DNA from 4 places in the Marinomonas primoryensis genome. Region 2 is predicted to be linked to each of the others. Evidence: predicted binding sites of a transcription regulator. Region 2 holds the regulator's gene; each other region holds the start of a gene.

Region 1 (4,564 bases), 390 kb from region 2:
TTCCTCCACCGTCTCTTCTCGAATACGAATCAGCATCCAAAAAGCACCTAATTGTTCTGGCGCCGCTTTTCCACAAAGCATAAGAGACATAGCGTGCTCCGCTTCTTCAACGGTTAAACTACGTGCGCCTTTCTTACCTCGCCCCAATATTTTGACGTATTGCGTGAAGTCGTTACTTATTCTGATAGTCATGCTGACAACTCGGTTATAGTAGGAATGAAATGCTTTAATTCAGGAAGACAAGAACCACAATTAGTACCGCACTTTAATTGCGCCCCCAACGCATCAAGGGAACAAACACCACCCGCAATGGCTTTTTCTATTTGCTTACTGCCAACTTGAAAGCATGAACACACTATCGTGCCTTTATCCTCAACATTAGCAGGCGTACCAACCAGAATCGCCATTCGATCTAATTCAGACAGCGTTTCATTTACAGCCAATTTAGACTCTAGCCAATCACAAAAAATAGATTTAGGTGTGGGATGCAAATACACTGCAACGGTTAGCTTTTGATCAGTAATATACGCCAACCTTATTTGTTGAGTCCTAGGGTTGGTGTATTCTAACCATTCCCCTGTTACTTGAGCCGATATTTTAAACGAAGATTGAATAGAAGCCACACTTTCCCCAATCGACCACACTACTTCGTAATGATAGCCATGCTTTGATGGCACATAACACCAATAAGTGAAATCAAGCGCTTCCAACGGCGTTGCTGAAACGATCACACCATAGAAAACCTCTGTCACCGCTTCAAGTTTCACTTGAGCGTGTTTTGATTCTGGCTGGCCCGATAAAGGATCAACCACTTGAGGAATTAAATTTGATACAACCGCCGCATTCGAGAACTGTTGCGTCCAATGAATCGGTGCAAACACATTTCCCGGCGATATCGCTCGACTCACCTTCGCCTTTAACAGCGCCTCCCCATAAGGCGAAGTAAGACGAACCAGCGTTTTATCTTCAATGCCTAACTGTCTCGCATCTTTCGGATGAATCTCAACGTATGGTTGATCTGTGTGCTTTGTTAGCAAGGCGGCATCCCCTGTTCTCGTCATCGTATGCCACTGATCACGAACTCGGCCAGTATTCAACATGAACGGCCACTCACTGGTCGGTTCATTGATTGGCAACTTAGGCACGATGGGGACAAATTTAGCTCGTCCATCTGGGGTGAAAAAGCGACCATCCTCGAACATCCGCTTCGTTCCTTCTGGCTTGCCTTTAGGCACAGGCCATTGAACGGGGATCAGACCATCGTATTCAAGCTTGCTTATTTGACTAAAATGGCCAATATCAAAATCTCGTTTACCGTTATTTTCAAAGGCAGACAAAGCCGCATGCTCAGCAAAAATATCATGCACACCCTTGTACGAAAATGCGGCTTGAAACCCTAATTTTTTTGCCACTTCACAAATAGTCCACCAATCATGTTTGGCGTCACCAGGAGCAGGTAGTAAACCGCGTTGACGAGAAATCCGTCGCTCGGAATTCGTTACTGTGCCGTCTTTCTCGCTCCAGCCCGTTGCTGGTAACAAAACGTCCGCCAACGCGGTAGTATCCGTGTGTGCTTTACAGTCACTGACAATCACTAACTCACATTTTTCCAATGCGCGCCTTACTTGAGCCGTATCCGGTAAACTCACCATAGGATTTGTCGACATAATCCAAACAACTTTGACCTTACCTTCTTCCATCGCTTGAAATAGATCAACCGCCTTCAAACCGTTTTCTGTTGCCAAGTTAGGGGCCTGCCAAAAACGCTGAACCAAATCCTGAGCGCCTGGCGTTGCAAAGTCCATATGTGCGGCCAACTGATTCGCTAAACCACCGACTTCTCGTCCACCCATGGCATTTGGTTGGCCCGTTATCGAAAAAGGCCCTGTGCCTTCTTTTCCTATTCGTCCTGTGGCCAAATGGCAGTTAATAATTGCGTTGCATTTATCCACACCAGACGAAGATTGATTCACTCCTTGGGAGTAAAACGTGACTGTTTTCTCTGTTTGTTCCCACCAATGAGCCAACCTCATTAATGCTTGCTCGCTCACACCACTAAATTTCGCAGCTGAAACAAGGTTGGGTGTCGATTCATTTGCTTGCTTTAAGGCGTCATTAAAGCCGTTGGTATGTTGGGCAATAAAGTCATTATCAAGAATGCCCGTTTGTGCGGAGTGCTGCAGAAGAAAAGAAAAAATAGCCGCATCACTGCCCGGCTTAATGGCCAAATGTAAATCGGCAATATCACACGTTGCCGTTTCTCTAGGATCGATCACCACAATTTTCATGTTAGGGCGCTGTTTTTTCGCCGCCGCCATTCGTTGATACAAAATAGGATGCGTCCACGCCGCATTTGATCCAACCAAGATCAATAAATCACACAGTTCTAAATCCTCATAGTTACAAGGCACGGTGTCAGAGCCAAACGCTCGTTTGTAACCCACCACGGCAGACGCCATACACAAACGAGAGTTGGTATCCACATTGGCGGTACCGATAAAACCTTTCGCTAATTTATTCGCGACATAATAGTCTTCCGTTAGGATCTGGCCAGAAAGATAAAAAGCGAACGCATCCGGTCCGTGATCTTGCACAACTTGTGCAATTTTATCGCTAACCGTGCCTACAGCCGACTCCCAAGAGACAGATTCCCCCTTAACAATGGGCGTCAAAAGACGATCATCCGATTGCAGCGTTTGAGCAAGACTACTACCTTTAACACAAAGGCGACCAAAGTTGGCCGGATGATCTAAATCACCGGAGACTGGTGGCACAGATTCCGTTGACGAGTTTGGAATCGTTAAATTAACACCACATCCCACACCACAATATGGACAGGTCGTTTTTCCGATCGTTGCTGTCATGGACCTTCCTCACGCTTTTAAAAAACAAAAAAAGGCCCAATCGCTTTCCTAGAAAAGCGATTGGGCCTCGTTGCCTTTTGTAATATCTGACTGCTTTATGTGTAAGCCATCGTCGGTTTACGGTGCATCAGTTAATATTATAAAAGCAATAAGTGAGCCAACTTGAAAAATTCATACAAACCTCATCGTTCACCGCTATTAAAGGCGTTAGGACAAGCTATCAAAAAAAACCAATGACACATTAGGTAAAAACGCACCTATATAGAGCAAAGCAATCACTTAAGTGCACGTATTTTTTGGCATTAATATTTAATTCAGCGCAATGTATAAATTGTCATCTTCTAATTTAGCAGACCAGTGAGGCACTTTGATGTTTTCTTCAATACATTGGCCCGATGCCAATACAAAGTGCTGTTTGTACAAAGGGCTCGCGACCACCCATTCATTTTGAAGGTGGGCAACGAGACCTCTCGACATTACGTTGGCTTTTCCTATCGGATCCCAGTTTCCAATTGCAAAGACCTTTTTTTCCGATTCGGGTACATAAAACAACGCTATTTGTTCACCATTCACCATGGCCGCCACACCAGCGCCCACAACAAGGTCGCTTTGCTTACACACTAATTTCCACTGCATCGTCATTTTATTACCCCGCCTTAGCAATGAGTTGCTGTTTTTCAAGATCTGTTGCTGGGCGCATCTGGTTTCGCTCTTCGACAAAGACCACGTTGGTATCAACCCCTTCATAGTTAACAAACTGACGAAAGGTTTTGAGTGCTTCTGGATCCTCTAAGGTGGTTTTCCATTCACATTGGAAAGTATCAACAATATGTTCCATCCGCGCTTCCAACTCATCGCATAAGCCAAGTTTGTCATTAATAACAACGTCTTTTAAATACGCTAAACCACCCTCTAAACCATCCATCCATACCGATGTTCGCTGTAAGCGATCTGCGGTTTTTGTATAAAACATCAGCACACGGTCAATGTATTTTACTAAGGTTTCATCGTCTAAATCAGTGGCAAATAAATCACCGTGACGAGGCTTCATACCACCATTACCACAGACATATAAATTCCAACCACCTTCTGTTGCAATCACACCAATATCTTTGCTCTGCGCCTCTGCACATTCTCGAGTACAACCTGATACGGCAAATTTTATTTTATGAGGTGAACGTAAACCTTTATAACGGTTCTCAAGATCAATCGCCATTTTCATGCTGTCGTTAACACCATAACGACACCAAGTACTACCAACACAGGATTTCACCGTACGCAATGACTTACCGTAAGCCTGGCCTGTTTCAAAACCAGCAGCGATTAACTTCTCCCAGATTTCTGGCAGCTGAGCTAATGTTGCACCAAACAAATCAATACGCTGACCACCTGTCACCTTGGTATAAAGCGCGTATTCTTTCGCCACTTCACCTAATACAATCAGCCTATCAGGGGTGATTTCCCCTCCAGGAATACGAGGAACAATCGAATAGGTTCCGTCTTTTTGCATGTTCGCTAAGAAACGATCATTGGTGTCCTGCAAGCTGATATGTTCTTTTTTCAGAACATAATCATTCCAAACACTGGCTAAAATAGACCCCACCGCTGGCTTACAAATTTCACAACCGTGGCCTTTACCGTGAGTCTCTAATAAGCGATCAAAGCTTTTAATTTCTTCGATTTTCACCATGTTGTATAAA
Region 2 (4,564 bases):
ACTTAGAAGCCACTGGGCAGCCAGCCAAATTTAGCCAACAAATTGACTGGAGCGGCAACATTGTCATCAGTAAAGGCAATGAAATTCATTATTCAACCATTGAGTCCAAGCTAGAAATTACCGGTAACGGTTACCTAAGCCGAATGAAAAACTCTATTACTGCCGATTACATTCTTTATATGATTAACGATGGAACATTTAGCGCAGAGAAAAAAGATTCAGGACGCGTATCAATGACATTACAACCGCAAGCACAACCACCAGCACCTGAGGCAAAAAAATAAATGGCCTTACTTGAAGCAAAACACTTAGCAAAGAGTTACAAAAAACGCCAAGTAGTGAAGGACGTCTCTATCTCTGTCGAATCTGGTCAAGCCGTTGGCCTACTTGGCCCAAACGGTGCAGGCAAAACCACCTGCTTTTATATGATAGTTGGCATGGTATCAAATGACGCTGGCGGCATATTTATCGATGGTGTAGACATCACTAAAGACGCCATGCACACTCGCGCTCAAAAAGGCATTGGCTATCTTCCTCAGGAAGCCTCCATTTTTCGTAAAATGTCTGTCGAAGACAATATCACGGCCATTTTAGAAACGCGTAAAGCACTAACAAAAAGCCAACGAAAAGACAGACTCGAAGATTTATTAGAAGAGTTCCACATCACCCACATTCGTGAGAACTTAGGAATGGCACTATCGGGTGGAGAAAGACGACGTGTTGAAATAGCAAGAGCCGTTGCTATGAACCCTAAGTTCATCCTACTGGATGAACCTTTCGCCGGCGTGGACCCTATTTCTGTCGGCGACATCAAGCTCATCATCAAGCACCTTCAAGAAAGTGGAATCGGCGTCCTAATTACCGATCACAATGTTAGAGAAACATTAGACATCTGTGATAAGGCTTACATTGTTGGCAACGGTTATATTATTGCTTCTGGCGATGCCAGCACCGTCATCAACAATGAACAAGTAAAAAAGGTCTATCTAGGCGACGACTTCCGTCTGTAACCCCTTATCATTGCTGTAGAAAGGGAGTAGTATGCATAACTCGTTCCAATTCATTCAAATAAAAAGAGTTGCTCTATGAAGCAGTCTTTGCAACTAAAACTCGGCCAACAGCTGACCATGACACCACAGCTACAACAAGCCATTCGCTTGCTGCAGCTTTCCACGTTGGACCTGAAGCAAGAAATTCATGAATTTCTCGAATCTAACCCTCTTCTTGAGCTAGATGACGACGAACAAATTCACAACGATCAACCTGCAAGCATTGAATCAAAAAGCGCTCCTGAGGCGACACTTGATAGTAATAGTGAAGAAGCGCGCGTTGAATCAGAGTGGACTGAAAGCATTCCTGAAGAACTGTCTATTGACAGCAGCTGGGATGACACATACCAAAGCTCTGCTGCGGCCGTCAGCGATCATAATAGCTATGAAGGTGAAAGCGACTTCGAAAGCCGCAACGCTCCAGCAGAAAGCATACAAGACCATCTGATCTGGCAATTAAATCTAACTCATATATCTGACAGAGACATTGAAATTGCTTACGCTATTATCGAGTGCGTTCAAACCGATGGCTATCTAAGTATTTCAACTCAAGACATTTGGGAATCACTTTGTGTCGAATTAGAAGATTTAGACATGGAAGAAGTCATCGCAGTTCAACACAGACTGCAACGCTTTGACCCAGTTGGCGTCTGCTCTATTGATTTGCGAGACTGCTTGCTTGTTCAACTAGAAGCATTCCAAAGCCACCCTCTTTATAAAAGCACACACAATCTCATTGACCATTATCTACCACTACTAGGCAATCGAGATTTTGCACAATTAAGCCGAAAAACAAAACTAAAAGACGAAGCACTAAAGGAAGTTGTTAATTTAATACAACAACTTAACCCGCGTCCTGGCTCAGTTATAGATGCAGATGATACGGATTATGTCATTCCTGATGTTTCCGTCAAAAAACACAATGGCATATGGCAAGTTGAGCTAAATAATGACGCCCTACCACCCATCAAAATAAACGAAACCTATTCCGCCATGGCAAGTACAGCTGCAACCACCGCAGCAGACGTAAGCTACATTAAAACCTCTCTTCAGGAAGCCAAATGGTTTATGAAAAGCTTACAAAGCCGCAACGAAACACTCTTAAAAGTGGCCAGCTGCATAGTAAGTCGACAAATTGATTTCTTCGAATTAGGTGAAGAGGCCATGAAACCTATGGTTCTTCATGATGTCGCCGAAGAAGTTGGCATGCATGAATCAACAATTTCTAGAGTAACAACACAAAAATACATGCACACACCAAAAGGTATTTTTGAACTCAAGTACTTTTTCTCAAGTCATGTCAACACAGCGTCAGGTGGAGAATGTTCTTCTACCGCAATACGAGCTATGATTAAGAAACTTGTGGCTGATGAGCCAGCAAAAAAACCACTAAGTGATAATAAGTTAGCCGCTGTTTTGGCTGACCAAGGCATACAGGTTGCTAGACGAACTGTGGCCAAATATCGAGAGGCGATGAATATCCCTCCTTCCAATGAACGAAAACGACTGATCTAAACGGAAACCATTTCATCATGTCCTTGAAATCATTATTAAAAGCTGAGCTCGTTCTGGCGAAGCAAGATATTGTTAGTAAGAAACGAGTTTTAGAAAGTATCGCCGACGTTGCATCCAATCGGTTGCATTGCAATAACGAGGCCGTTTATGACGCCCTATTAGGGCGAGAAAAACTTGGAAGTACAGGCATAGGTAACGGCATAGCTATACCCCATTGCCGCCTAGAGTCTGCAAACCATACCGCTATTGTCGTTATGTCATTACAAACTCCAATAGATTTTGACTCGATTGATAAGAGAGCCGTTGATCTTATATTCGCCTTAATCGTTCCGCCTAATGAATGCGATCAACATCTTGCAACACTGGCTCAGATCGCAGAATTAGCTCAATCGCCTGAAGCGCTCGACAAGCTACGAACCGCTCAAACCAGCGAAGATCTATTTAATATTTTTGACTCATTAATATAGGAAGTAAAGCATGCAGGAAGAGTCCATCACCATCATAAATAAACTTGGCTTGCATGCTCGCGCTGCTGGCAAATTAGTGGAAACGACGTCACGCTTTTCTTGTGATATCACTATAGAAAAAGACAGTCGCAATGTGGACGGCAAAAGCATTATGGCAATGATGATGCTTGCCGCTGGAAAAGGAACGAGCATTCGAATCAAAACCAATGGAGAAGATGAAGAAGAGGCAATCAAAGCCGTTGTTGAATTAATTAACAATCGTTTTGGTGAAGACGAGTAATACGGCCATGTCAGAGAAAACCACTCTTAATCATCTTAAAACGATTACCGAATCACTCGAATCCGGCGCCACGATGCAAATCCGTTATTTACTTAACGGCGCCTTGCCAGTGCAAGATGTTGCTCGATTATTAGAGTCCTCTCCACCAAAAGAACGTAAGCTTCTCTGGGAGCTAATCGAAGCAAAGAATGAAGGCGAGGTTCTACAATATCTCAGCGAAGATATTGGTGTTCAATTCATGAAGAATATGGATACAGAGCGACTTATCGCCGTATCCGAACATTTTGAAAGCGATGACTTAGCTGATTTATTACAACACTTACCAGAAAAAGTTGTAACAGAAGTCCTTTCTTCAATGACCTCGCAAGACAGAGCGCGGGTCGAAGCACTATTAAGCTACTCGGAAGACTCTGCCGGCGGCTTAATGAATACGGACACGATCACTATACGTCCGAACCTAACGCTAGACATTGTCTTTCGCTATTTGCGCAGACACTCTTCACTGCCCGACATGACAGATAACCTACTTGTTGTCAGCCGCTCCAATCGACTGTTAGGGACACTCCCTCTCACTAAATTATTAGTTTCAGATGTTAGAGCCACCGTTCGCGATGTAATGGAAACAGAATATACCGTTATTAAAGCCGAGACACCGGCGAGTGAAGTGGCTCAACTCTTTGAAAAAATGGATCTTGTTTCTGCACCTGTCATTGATGGCACCACTAAAAAACTACTTGGTCGGATTACCATCGATGATGTGGTTGATGTTATTCGAGATGAAGCCGAACACTCAATGCTAAGTATGGCAGGTCTTGATGATGATGAAGACACCTTCGCCCCCATCATGAAAACCACAAAAAGACGAGCTGTGTGGCTTGGAATCAACCTTATTACCGCGTTCATTGCCTCTTATGTAATTGGACTGTTTCAGAACACCCTTGATCAAGTGGTAGCACTCGCCATTCTTATGCCGATCGTTGCCAGTATGGGCGGCATTGCCGGATCTCAAGTACTAACACTTGTCATACGTGGTATTGCATTAAATCAAATTGGCTCTACAAATACTCGCTGGCTTTTAAACAGAGAGCTGATTGTTGGCCTCATTAACGGCCTTCTTTGGGCAACCGTTATTGCCGCTCTCACCGCACTTTGGTTTGACAACATAAAGATTGCCTATATCATTGCAGGCGCTACCATAATAAACCTGCTATTTGCGGCCGCCACTGGTACACTCCTGCCCATTCTACTAAAAA
Region 3 (4,564 bases), 1.1 Mb from region 2:
ATAATCGTCGAATTCAGGGTTTTCTGGTTCGTGGCGTCGAGCGTATCGTAAACATGAACTGGAGTGATATTCAGCCCCCACCTAAAGGGTTGTCGAACGATAACTATTTGACTGCTGTTTGTCAGGTCGACAAAGAAATGGTTGAGATTATCGATGTTGAGCAGATTCTATCTGAGGTTGCTCCTACTCGACAGGATATTTCGGAAGGCATTGTAAATGCTGACGTAACAGAAAATGCGAAAAAGCATCATATACTTATTGTTGATGACTCTTCGGTTGCACGTAAACAAATTAAGCGTTGTATGGAACAGGTTGGTTTTGCTACCACCGTTTTGTGTGATGGTCGCGAAGCGCTTACCTTCCTCCAAGACATGGTTGCAGAAGGAAAAGACGTCACGCAGGAGTTTTCTATGGTTATTTCTGATATTGAAATGCCAGAGATGGATGGATATACGCTGACGACAGCTATTCGTAATGATAGTCGTCTACAAGATTTGTTCATTCTTCTTCATACTTCTTTGAGTGGTGTTTTCAATGAAGCGATGGTGAAAAAAGTTGGGGCAGATGGTTTCTTGGCGAAGTTCCAACCGGATGAATTGGCTCGATTGGCAATAGAAACTGTGCAGGTGCAATCTGAATGATGTTTAGGCTAATCTTTGAAGTGCCTTCTTTATCCCTGTTACTTATGGAGTTTTAATGCTCAGTAGTACAAATGCAATTACACCTAATGGCTATATTAGGTTCAGAGATTACTTGCAGAAAGCGTGTGGAATCTCACTGAGTGATAACAAACAATATTTGGTCGCTAGTCGTCTAGGTAAAGTCTTGGAAAGAGAGAATTTTTCTAAGATTGAGCAGTTAGTTGACGCTTTAGAGCGATTTGGGAGTTCTAAGCTTAAGGAAGAAGTCATTAATGCAATGACAACAAATGAAACGCTTTGGTTTAGGGATACGCATCCATTTACCATTTTGAAAAACAATGTGCTGCCTGAAATGACGGCTGCTCCTCTAAAGATTTGGTCGGCCGCCTCATCTACAGGCCAAGAACCTTACTCTATCAGTATGGTAATTGAAGAGTTTAAATCTACTCGACCAGGTGTTTTGAAGGCTGGTGAAAAAATTGTTGCGACGGATATTTGTACAAACATACTCCAGCATGCCAAGCAAGGTGAATACGATAGCTTGGCTATTGCTCGTGGTCTTGGTGTAGATTTACAGAAACGATATTTTGATAAGGTCAACGACTCAACTTGGAAAATAAAGCCGCATTTGAGTTCGCGTGTAGATTTTAGGTATTTGAACCTTATCGATTCATTCGCCATGTTAGGAAAATTCGACGTAATCTTTTGTCGAAATGTACTAATATATTTTACCGTTGATCTAAAATTGGATATTTTGAAGAGAATGCATGCTTCTCTAAAGCCTGGTGGATATTTGTTTCTTGGCGGATCAGAGGCATTGAGTGGTTTATCTGATCACTTTGAAATTGTTCAATGCCATCCAGGTATTGTCTATAAATCTAAAGCTGTTTAGTTTAGATAGTCCTTACATTTCGTATTAAAGAGCCTGTCTAATGTTTTTAGATGGGCTTTTTTGTGTTTATTGTTCTGTCATTATTGTTGCCGCTTTTTGCCGTTAGGAGGGTTTTAATATTTAACCAATTGAAAAATAAGGGTTTTTATTTATGGCATCATAATTGCTTTATTTTATCTATATTGATAAATAATATTTTTCCTTGAGGATTGAATGGCTATATCTTTTGCGAGTGCATTTGCAGGACACGACAAGACGCTGGAGTTTAGAAGTGCAAGAGCGGCCGTCCTTGCAAATAATATTGCTAACGCTGACACGCCAAATTTTAAGGCGAGAGATATTTCGTTCGACTCGGTTTTAAGTAGTGAAAGTAGCAAGCTTAGACTTGCTGGAACAAATGCTAGGCATATCTCAGAGGAAGGTTTTTCGGGTGAGTCTGATGGCTTGTTGTACCGAAATGCCAATCAACCATCGTTAGATGGTAACACGGTGGATATGCAAAGAGAGCAGGCTGAGTACGCACAAAACTCATTACAATTCGATACGAGTTTTATGTTCTTAGATAGAAAAATTAGCGGCATGAGAAAGGCGCTTACTGGGAATTAATAACGATGTCTTTAAGTAATATTTTTACTATTTCTGGGTCTGCAATGAGTGCCCAAACAGTGCGTTTGAATACGATTGCGAGCAATATGGCAAACGTAGATAGCGCGGCAAGCTCTGCGGATCAGACGTATCGTGCCCGTAAGCCAGTGTTCTCACAGATGATGAATGACAGTATGCGTGACTATGGTTGGGGTAATGCCAGCAGTGATGATAGCGGTGCTGGGGTTGGGGTGAAGATTGATGGTATTGTCGAATCGGATGCACCTTTGCAACCTAGGTACGAGCCAGGCCACCCAATGGCGAATGAAGAGGGTTATGTCTTTTACCCGAATGTGAACCCGATGGAAGAAATGGCCGATATGATGTCGGCTTCTCGATCTTTTCAGACGAATGTGGAAATTATGAACTCGGCAAAAAGTATGATGCAGAAAATGCTCACGCTTGGGCAGTCATAGGAGCAGATTAGATGGCAGATATATCTGATACGAAAGGTCTTGGCGGGCTGATATCCCAATACGGAACAGAAGCGGCCAAGTCCAAAGCTGGTATTGAAAAGCCGGAAGTGCCTAAAAATGAAGGGGCGCTGGCCGATCAAAATGTCTTTTTAAAGCTGTATATCGAACAGCTAAAAGGGCAGGATCCGACGGCGCCTCAGGATACGAATGACATGGTGGCGCAAATGTCACAGTTTAGCTCGTTAGAAAGGCTAACCAGTATCTCTGACCAGCTAGAAAATATGGCGACCTCGCTTACTTCTAATCAGGCGCTTAGTGCCTCTACCTTGGTCGGTAAGTCGATCTTGATGGAAGGGAGTAAAGCTAAAGTGACAGATGGTTTGGAAGGGGTTCAGTTAAGGACGGTGATGCCTGAAAACTCTCAGACGGCGACATTGAAAATATACGACGCAGATAACCGCCTTGTTCGTACGGCTACGCTTAACTCTGGTGAGTATAAGTGGGATAAGTTAGATGATGACGGAAATGTTTTGCCGCCTGGTGAATATCGTTTTGCCGCGTCCTCGACAAATGACAAGGGCGAAATTTCGGCCTTGAGTACTCGTCTTCCAACGCGGATTCAAGGTGTCACCATTAATGGTGAAAACGGCACGGTTTTAAACGTGGAAAACCACGGAAAAATCAAACTTACGAATGAATTAGAAATATTAGGGTGATTGGAGAATATTATGGGATTTAATACTGCACTATCTGGCATTAAAGCGTCTGCCGATTATTTAAGTGTTACCGGTAATAATATTGCCAACGCCGATACTACAGGCTTTAAAAAGTCGCGTATTGAATTTGATGATCTTTATAACACGAGTGTGCTTGGTGCCGGGAGTGGCAACAGTATTGGCTCTGGTGTGAGCGTTAGTAAGGTGTCTCAGGAGTTTTCGCCGGGCAACCTTTCTTACACCGATAACAATCTTGACTTATCTATTGACGGGACAGGGTTCTTTATTCTAGATGCCGGTGTTGCTCAAAGCTACACTCGAGCAGGTAATTTTAAGCTAGATGAAGATGGTTTTTTGGTAACGAATACTGGCAGCAATGTTCAGGGGTTTAATGCAACAAAAGGCGTTGTTGGGGGTAATTTAGAAAACTTAAGAATCCCTACGGATCGTATTGCTCCTGAGGCGACAACTTCTATGGAATTGAAGTTGAACTTGAATTCCGAGAGTAAAGATGTGCCTCCCTTCATTAAGGCGAATTTTGACCCTACTAACCCTGATTCCTATAATTATACCCAGACGCAAGGTGTCGTTGGGGCTGATGGTGAAACTCGTGTGGTAACGTATTACTATGCTAAGAGTGAGTTGCCGAATACTTATAAGGTTCATGCAACTGTTGACGGCAATATGACGGACGATACTGGTGTGCCATTTTTAGGAGAGACCTACGCAACATTTAACTCAACGGAAGGTGGTGTTGATTATAATGGCGATGGTGTTCTTGAGCGGCCAAACCAACTTCTTTATATGGGCTCAAGGGAGCCTGGTCCAACGGATATTGCCGCTTTAACACAAACGCCTTTAACGGTGGCTGGTACGTTGGCTGGAGTGGCGATCACATCGACACTTGCTGCTGCTGATGTTCGTGATGATAGCTCTGTTGCTCGCGAAGTGTTTGACCCACTAAATCCAGACTCCTATACGTATGGTAATACGCGATCTGTTTATGATTCTTTGGGTGGTGCTCATACGGTAGGGTATTATTTTATTAAACAGGGTGAGAATAATACCTACGAGATGCGTGTGACAATGGACGGGGAAGAAAGTTATACCGACCCTTTGACAGGTAATGATACGCGCTTTTTGAAAGAAAACACGAATGTAACGTTTGATGCTGCCGGTAATCTAATGGGGACTAATCGTGGGCTTCCTCCTTTTGATATTGCGGAACCTGTCGCGTTAGAAATTGCTGGATTG
Region 4 (4,564 bases), 1.9 Mb from region 2:
AGCACCAGTATAAGTAGACAGTGCTACAAGCACAGCAACAAACTCTGGCGGAAGAACCATCCCGCCGGTGACGTTAAAGCGGCTTTTTTGTGGAAGATCAAACTCGATAGGGAAGCCTGATACAGCCAACGCTAAAAAGGTAATAACAACGATTGTACCTAGAGAAGCCCAATAAGCAGGAAACCAAAGGCCTGTTTTTGTCTGACGTTTCTTCGCCCAAACGACTAAAGCAATAGATGCAATAATCGACAGTACAAACCCTGCCACTACAAAACCAAAACCGTCTTGAGCTATTGGATTTGGAGAATAGATTCCGCGTTTATTTAAGAAAAAATCCGCAAATACTATACTGTTTTTAGGTGTGGGCAAGGCTGCAAGAACAGCGAAATACCAGAAAAACATTTGTAACAATAAGGGGATATTACGCAACGTTTCAACGTATACCGTTGCTAAGCGCGCTACCAACCAATTATTAGAAAGACGGGCTAAGCCCATTACAACACCAATAATGGTCGCTAATACGATCCCCATTAAGGAAATAACAACCGTATTAATTAGGGCTACAAAAAACGCTCGCCCGTAGGTGTCAGCCTCAGTGTATTCAATTAGGTGAATGAGAACGGGAAATCCAGCTGGTTGGTTTAAAAATGCAAAACCAGTGGAAATACCTTGGTCAGCTCGGTTTGCTTGTAAGTTACTAAATAAGTAATAACCTACGAAGACAACCACTGCTAGAAGCACAATTTGAAAGATTAGGGCACGAGTGCCAGCATCATGCAAAATGCTTTTATTACTTGAAGTTGTTTTATCGCTCATCTTAGTTCAGGCAATTGAAATGCTCGTCAGATGTGTAAGGAAGGGGGGAGAAACCCAGCGACTCTAGTGTTTTAGAGTCGCTGGGTAAATACCCGAAGCAGGTAGCTTTTAGGTATTAACGTACTGGTGGCGCGTACATAACACCACCGTCAGTCCATAATTTGTTAATACCACGTGGAAGACCTACTGGTGTAGATGGTCCAACGTTACGTTCAAACACTTCGCCGTAGTTACCTACTTCAGCGATGACGTTGTAAGCCCAGTCAGCAGATAGGCCTAGTTGAGCACCCATATCGCCTTCAGCACCTAATAAACGCTTGATACCTGGATCATTTGATTCTTTCTTGATTTTAGCAACATTCTTAGAAGTAATGTTCATTTCTTCAGCATTAACCTGAACGAACATTGCCCAAGTCACAATATCTTTCCACTGGTTGTCGCCATGACGCACAACAGGACCTAGAGGTTCTTTAGAAATAGTTTCTTCAAGAATAATGTGAGCTGCTGGATCGGCTAACTTAGAACGGTGAGCCGCTAGACCTGATTTATCCGTAGTGAAAACGTCACAACGACCTGAAGCGTACGCTGCCAAAGCTTCATCTGCTTTTTGAACAACAACAGGAACGTAAGACATTTTATGTTTACGGAAGAAGTCAGCCATATTCAATTCTGTCGTTGTACCCTGTTCTGTACAAACCGTTGCACCATCAAGATCTAGTGCAGATGTAACCCCAAGCGCTTTACGAGCCATGAAGCCTTGACCGTCATAGAAGTTAACCGCAGTGAAATCTAGACCTAGAGATGCGTCACGAGTATAAGTCCACGTCGTGTTACGAGTTAGTACGTCGATTTCTCCTGACTGTAGTGCAGTGAAACGCTCTTTCGCTGAAAGAGGGGTGAATTTTGCTTTTTGAGCATCACCGAAGATTGCAGCAGCGGTTGCGCGACAAGCGTCAACATCAATACCAGACCAATTACCGTTTGAATCGGCGTTTGAGAATCCTGGTACGCCTAGGCTTACGCCACATTGAACAAAACCTTTTGCTTTTACATCTTCAAGAGTAGATGCGGCTGCACCAGCGCTGATAGTTACGGCGATGGCTGCAGTAGACAGTAGTTTACCAACATTCGATTTCATTATATTGAGCCTCCCAGGCGTTTTTATATATGTTGTTATCTTGCTGAACTTTAGATACCAGATCCTAAGATCTGCTTGTTAAGCAAAGCAAAGTTAGTGCCAACATTTAATTATTCTTGTTGTTTGGAATATGTAGATGATTCCTCTACAAAGGTCATCACATTCCCCTATAGAATTACTCTTTGGAGGCGTAGTCAAGGATAAAATATCAGCAAGGAGGTGTTCCATACTCATTTTTTGCACTTTCAGTAGATTAAAGCGTGAATTTTTATATTTTTGTGAAGAGATACGATTTTTTCAAAGTCGCGGGGAACAAGGGCTGTAGCCTATTCTGAATAAGAGTTGTGCACAGTAGTGGGGCGATTATGACCGTGGCGTGTTCTATTTTGTTCGAAAATATTTTTTCGCAACATTTTGGTGCTTTTTTGTAACCTGTTCAAATACCCGTATTAAATATATTGAATAAAGCACTTTCCATACTTCGTAACCTGCATGGTAGACTTAAACATCAATTGAAGTCATGTAAGGAGATCCACATCAGATGGATAACTCATCAAAACCGCTCGATCGCCTAGATAAAAAAATTCTACGTGAACTGCAGATTAATGGTCGCTTATCGAATGTTGAATTGGCGAGTCGAGTAGGATTAAGTGCCACTCCTTGTTTAGAGCGGGTGCGTCGTTTAGAGCGTAATGGTTATATTACAGGCTACTGTGCTTTAGTAAATCCAAAGAAAGTGGACGCGGGATTACTTGTTTTTGTCGAGATTCGTCTTAAGACAACGTCACCTGAAGGTTTTAATGAATTTAAAACGGCCGTTTCAGAAATTCCAGAAATTTTAGAGTGTCATCTCATTGCTGGGGATTTCGAATACCTTCTAAAAGCACGTGTCTCCAATATGGATACGTATCGTTTGCTATTAGGAGAAACTTTATTAACTCTGCCGCATGTTCGAGAGTCTCGGACCTATGTCGCAATGGAAGAAGTAAAAAACACCACGGTCGTTAATATTCCTTAAGTAATTAACGAATGGCTGCTGATTCGAAATAACGTATTTATTAGCTTGTTAACTCGGCGATTATTTTGTTTAACATGGCGGGCCCCATTCCTTTGACATTGAGTACGGCCTTTTCTGAACGAAAAGGGCGCTCTGCTACCAATTTATCGAGTAATTTTTTCGGCACACCTTTCACCTTTAAAATCTTTTCCACTTTTGATTTATTGATGGCGCGATAACCATTGACGTAACCAATGACGTTTTTTTTTACAACTTTCTGCGTTGTAGGTACTTTTGGGGATGGCGTCACGCTTTCTTTTACTTTCTCATCAACATTTATTGTCGGTTCAAAATTAGCCGGAATGGCTTGTACCTGATAAAGCGTGTCGAAATAGGCAGAATTGCACAGCGTGTATTCTGCTCCGTCCCATTCGCTGAGTTGCAGTGCTAGCTGCCAAGTACCGGTAGTTGGCAGTTGAAAAAATAGGTCATAGTGACAATCGGTAAGAAAGTGTTGTCCTTTTATTTCACCAATGGTGGTGGACGCTAATACGAGCTGTTCTGAACGCTTGTCGACGTCCTGAAGAAAGGCGCACAGTTGAAGGCGTAAAGTGCCACTTAGATTGTCTTCGGTTCTCTCATTACCAATACGCTGAATAGAAATAATGACACGATCATTTTCGATCCTATAGCCACAGTTTTGCAGGGTTAGGCTCGTACCTTGAGGTGCGTGATTTAAAATAGTCATGTCAGTTCCTTCTAGCGAATCAATTAAGTAAGAGAAAATATAGATTCTTTTAAGCTAAGTGAATTCTTGATCAAATTTCGCTCATCTGCAAGTAAATACAATGTCTCATTAGATGAATATGTCATCACTGAGGTGTTTAGACGTTTAAGTATTGATCGTGGTTAGGTAACCATCGAGAAAGCAGCGGTGAAATACGGTCTGGATAACGGTTATGCAGAAGTGCAGCGGCTTTTTGAACGTCATCAAGTAAGTTTTTATCGCGTTGTAAATCCGCTACTTTAAATTCCCAAAGGCCTGTTTGCCTTGTGCCAAGTAATTCACCTGGCCCACGTAACTCAAGGTCTTTTTCTGCTATTTTGAAACCATCGCTGGTTTCTCTCATGGTAGAAAGACGTTCTTTACCTTGTTGTCCTAAAGGCGCTTTATAAAGCAGCACACAGTGACTTGCCGCCCGCCCTCGGCCAACACGACCACGCAGCTGATGAAGCTGTGCAAGCCCAAGTCTCTCAGGGTTTTCAATTACCATTAAACTGGAATTTGGCACATCCACACCCACTTCGATCACGGTTGTGGCCACTAAAAGCTGAATGTCACCGGCCTTAAATTTTGCCATGATGTCGGCTTTTTCTTGTGACTTGAGTCGACCATGCACCAATCCAATGGTTAAATTGCCAAGCTGTTCTTGTAATAAAATAGCGGTGTCTTCTGCGGCTTGGCATTGCAGCGCTTCAGACTCTTCAATCAGTGTACAAACCCAATACGCTTGCTTGCCTTCTTCGCAGCCACTCTTCACCCGATCAATGACTTCTTGCCGGCGATGATCCGATACGACAATGGTATTGACGGGGGTTCGACCTGGTGGCAG

Evidence for each region. The regulator sigma-54, encoded in region 2, starts transcription at its own class of promoters, with help from an activator protein. The targets are predictions, from matches to a motif close to TGGCACNNNNNTTGCTNT.
Region 1: the regulator sigma-54 is predicted to act here: its motif matches at 3,007-3,024, upstream of MP3633_RS06735 (nitrate reductase).
Region 3: the regulator sigma-54 is predicted to act here: its motif matches at 1,686-1,703, upstream of flgB (flagellar basal body rod protein FlgB).
Region 4: the regulator sigma-54 is predicted to act here: its motif matches at 2,039-2,056, upstream of MP3633_RS18530 (amino acid ABC transporter substrate-binding protein).

Annotation. Positions count from the first base shown of each region.
Region 1 is NZ_CP054301.1:1,473,785-1,478,348, reverse strand. Features, by position in the region: gene MP3633_RS06740 (glycosyl transferase family protein) at 1-192, opposite strand, end outside; gene MP3633_RS06735 (nitrate reductase) at 189-2,864, opposite strand; gene nirD (nitrite reductase small subunit NirD) at 3,174-3,506, opposite strand; gene nirB (nitrite reductase large subunit NirB) at 3,511-4,564, opposite strand, start outside.
Region 2 is NZ_CP054301.1:1,859,469-1,864,032, reverse strand. Features, by position in the region: gene lptA (lipopolysaccharide transport periplasmic protein LptA) at 1-284, shown strand, start outside; gene lptB (LPS export ABC transporter ATP-binding protein) at 285-1,010, shown strand; gene MP3633_RS08515 (RNA polymerase factor sigma-54) at 1,086-2,564, shown strand; gene ptsN (PTS IIA-like nitrogen regulatory protein PtsN) at 2,582-3,031, shown strand; gene MP3633_RS08505 (HPr family phosphocarrier protein) at 3,042-3,311, shown strand; gene mgtE (magnesium transporter) at 3,319-4,564, shown strand, end outside.
Region 3 is NZ_CP054301.1:789,641-794,204, forward strand. Features, by position in the region: gene MP3633_RS03620 (chemotaxis protein CheV) at 1-641, shown strand, start outside; gene MP3633_RS03625 (CheR family methyltransferase) at 697-1,533, shown strand; gene flgB (flagellar basal body rod protein FlgB) at 1,747-2,139, shown strand; gene flgC (flagellar basal body rod protein FlgC) at 2,145-2,594, shown strand; gene MP3633_RS03640 (flagellar hook assembly protein FlgD) at 2,606-3,310, shown strand; gene MP3633_RS03645 (flagellar hook protein FlgE) at 3,323-4,564, shown strand, end outside.
Region 4 is NZ_CP054301.1:3,983,875-3,988,438, reverse strand. Features, by position in the region: gene MP3633_RS18535 (amino acid ABC transporter permease) at 1-816, opposite strand, end outside; gene MP3633_RS18530 (amino acid ABC transporter substrate-binding protein) at 932-1,954, opposite strand; gene lrp (leucine-responsive transcriptional regulator Lrp) at 2,496-2,972, shown strand; gene MP3633_RS18520 (ComEA family DNA-binding protein) at 3,013-3,699, opposite strand; gene recG (ATP-dependent DNA helicase RecG) at 3,836-4,564, opposite strand, start outside.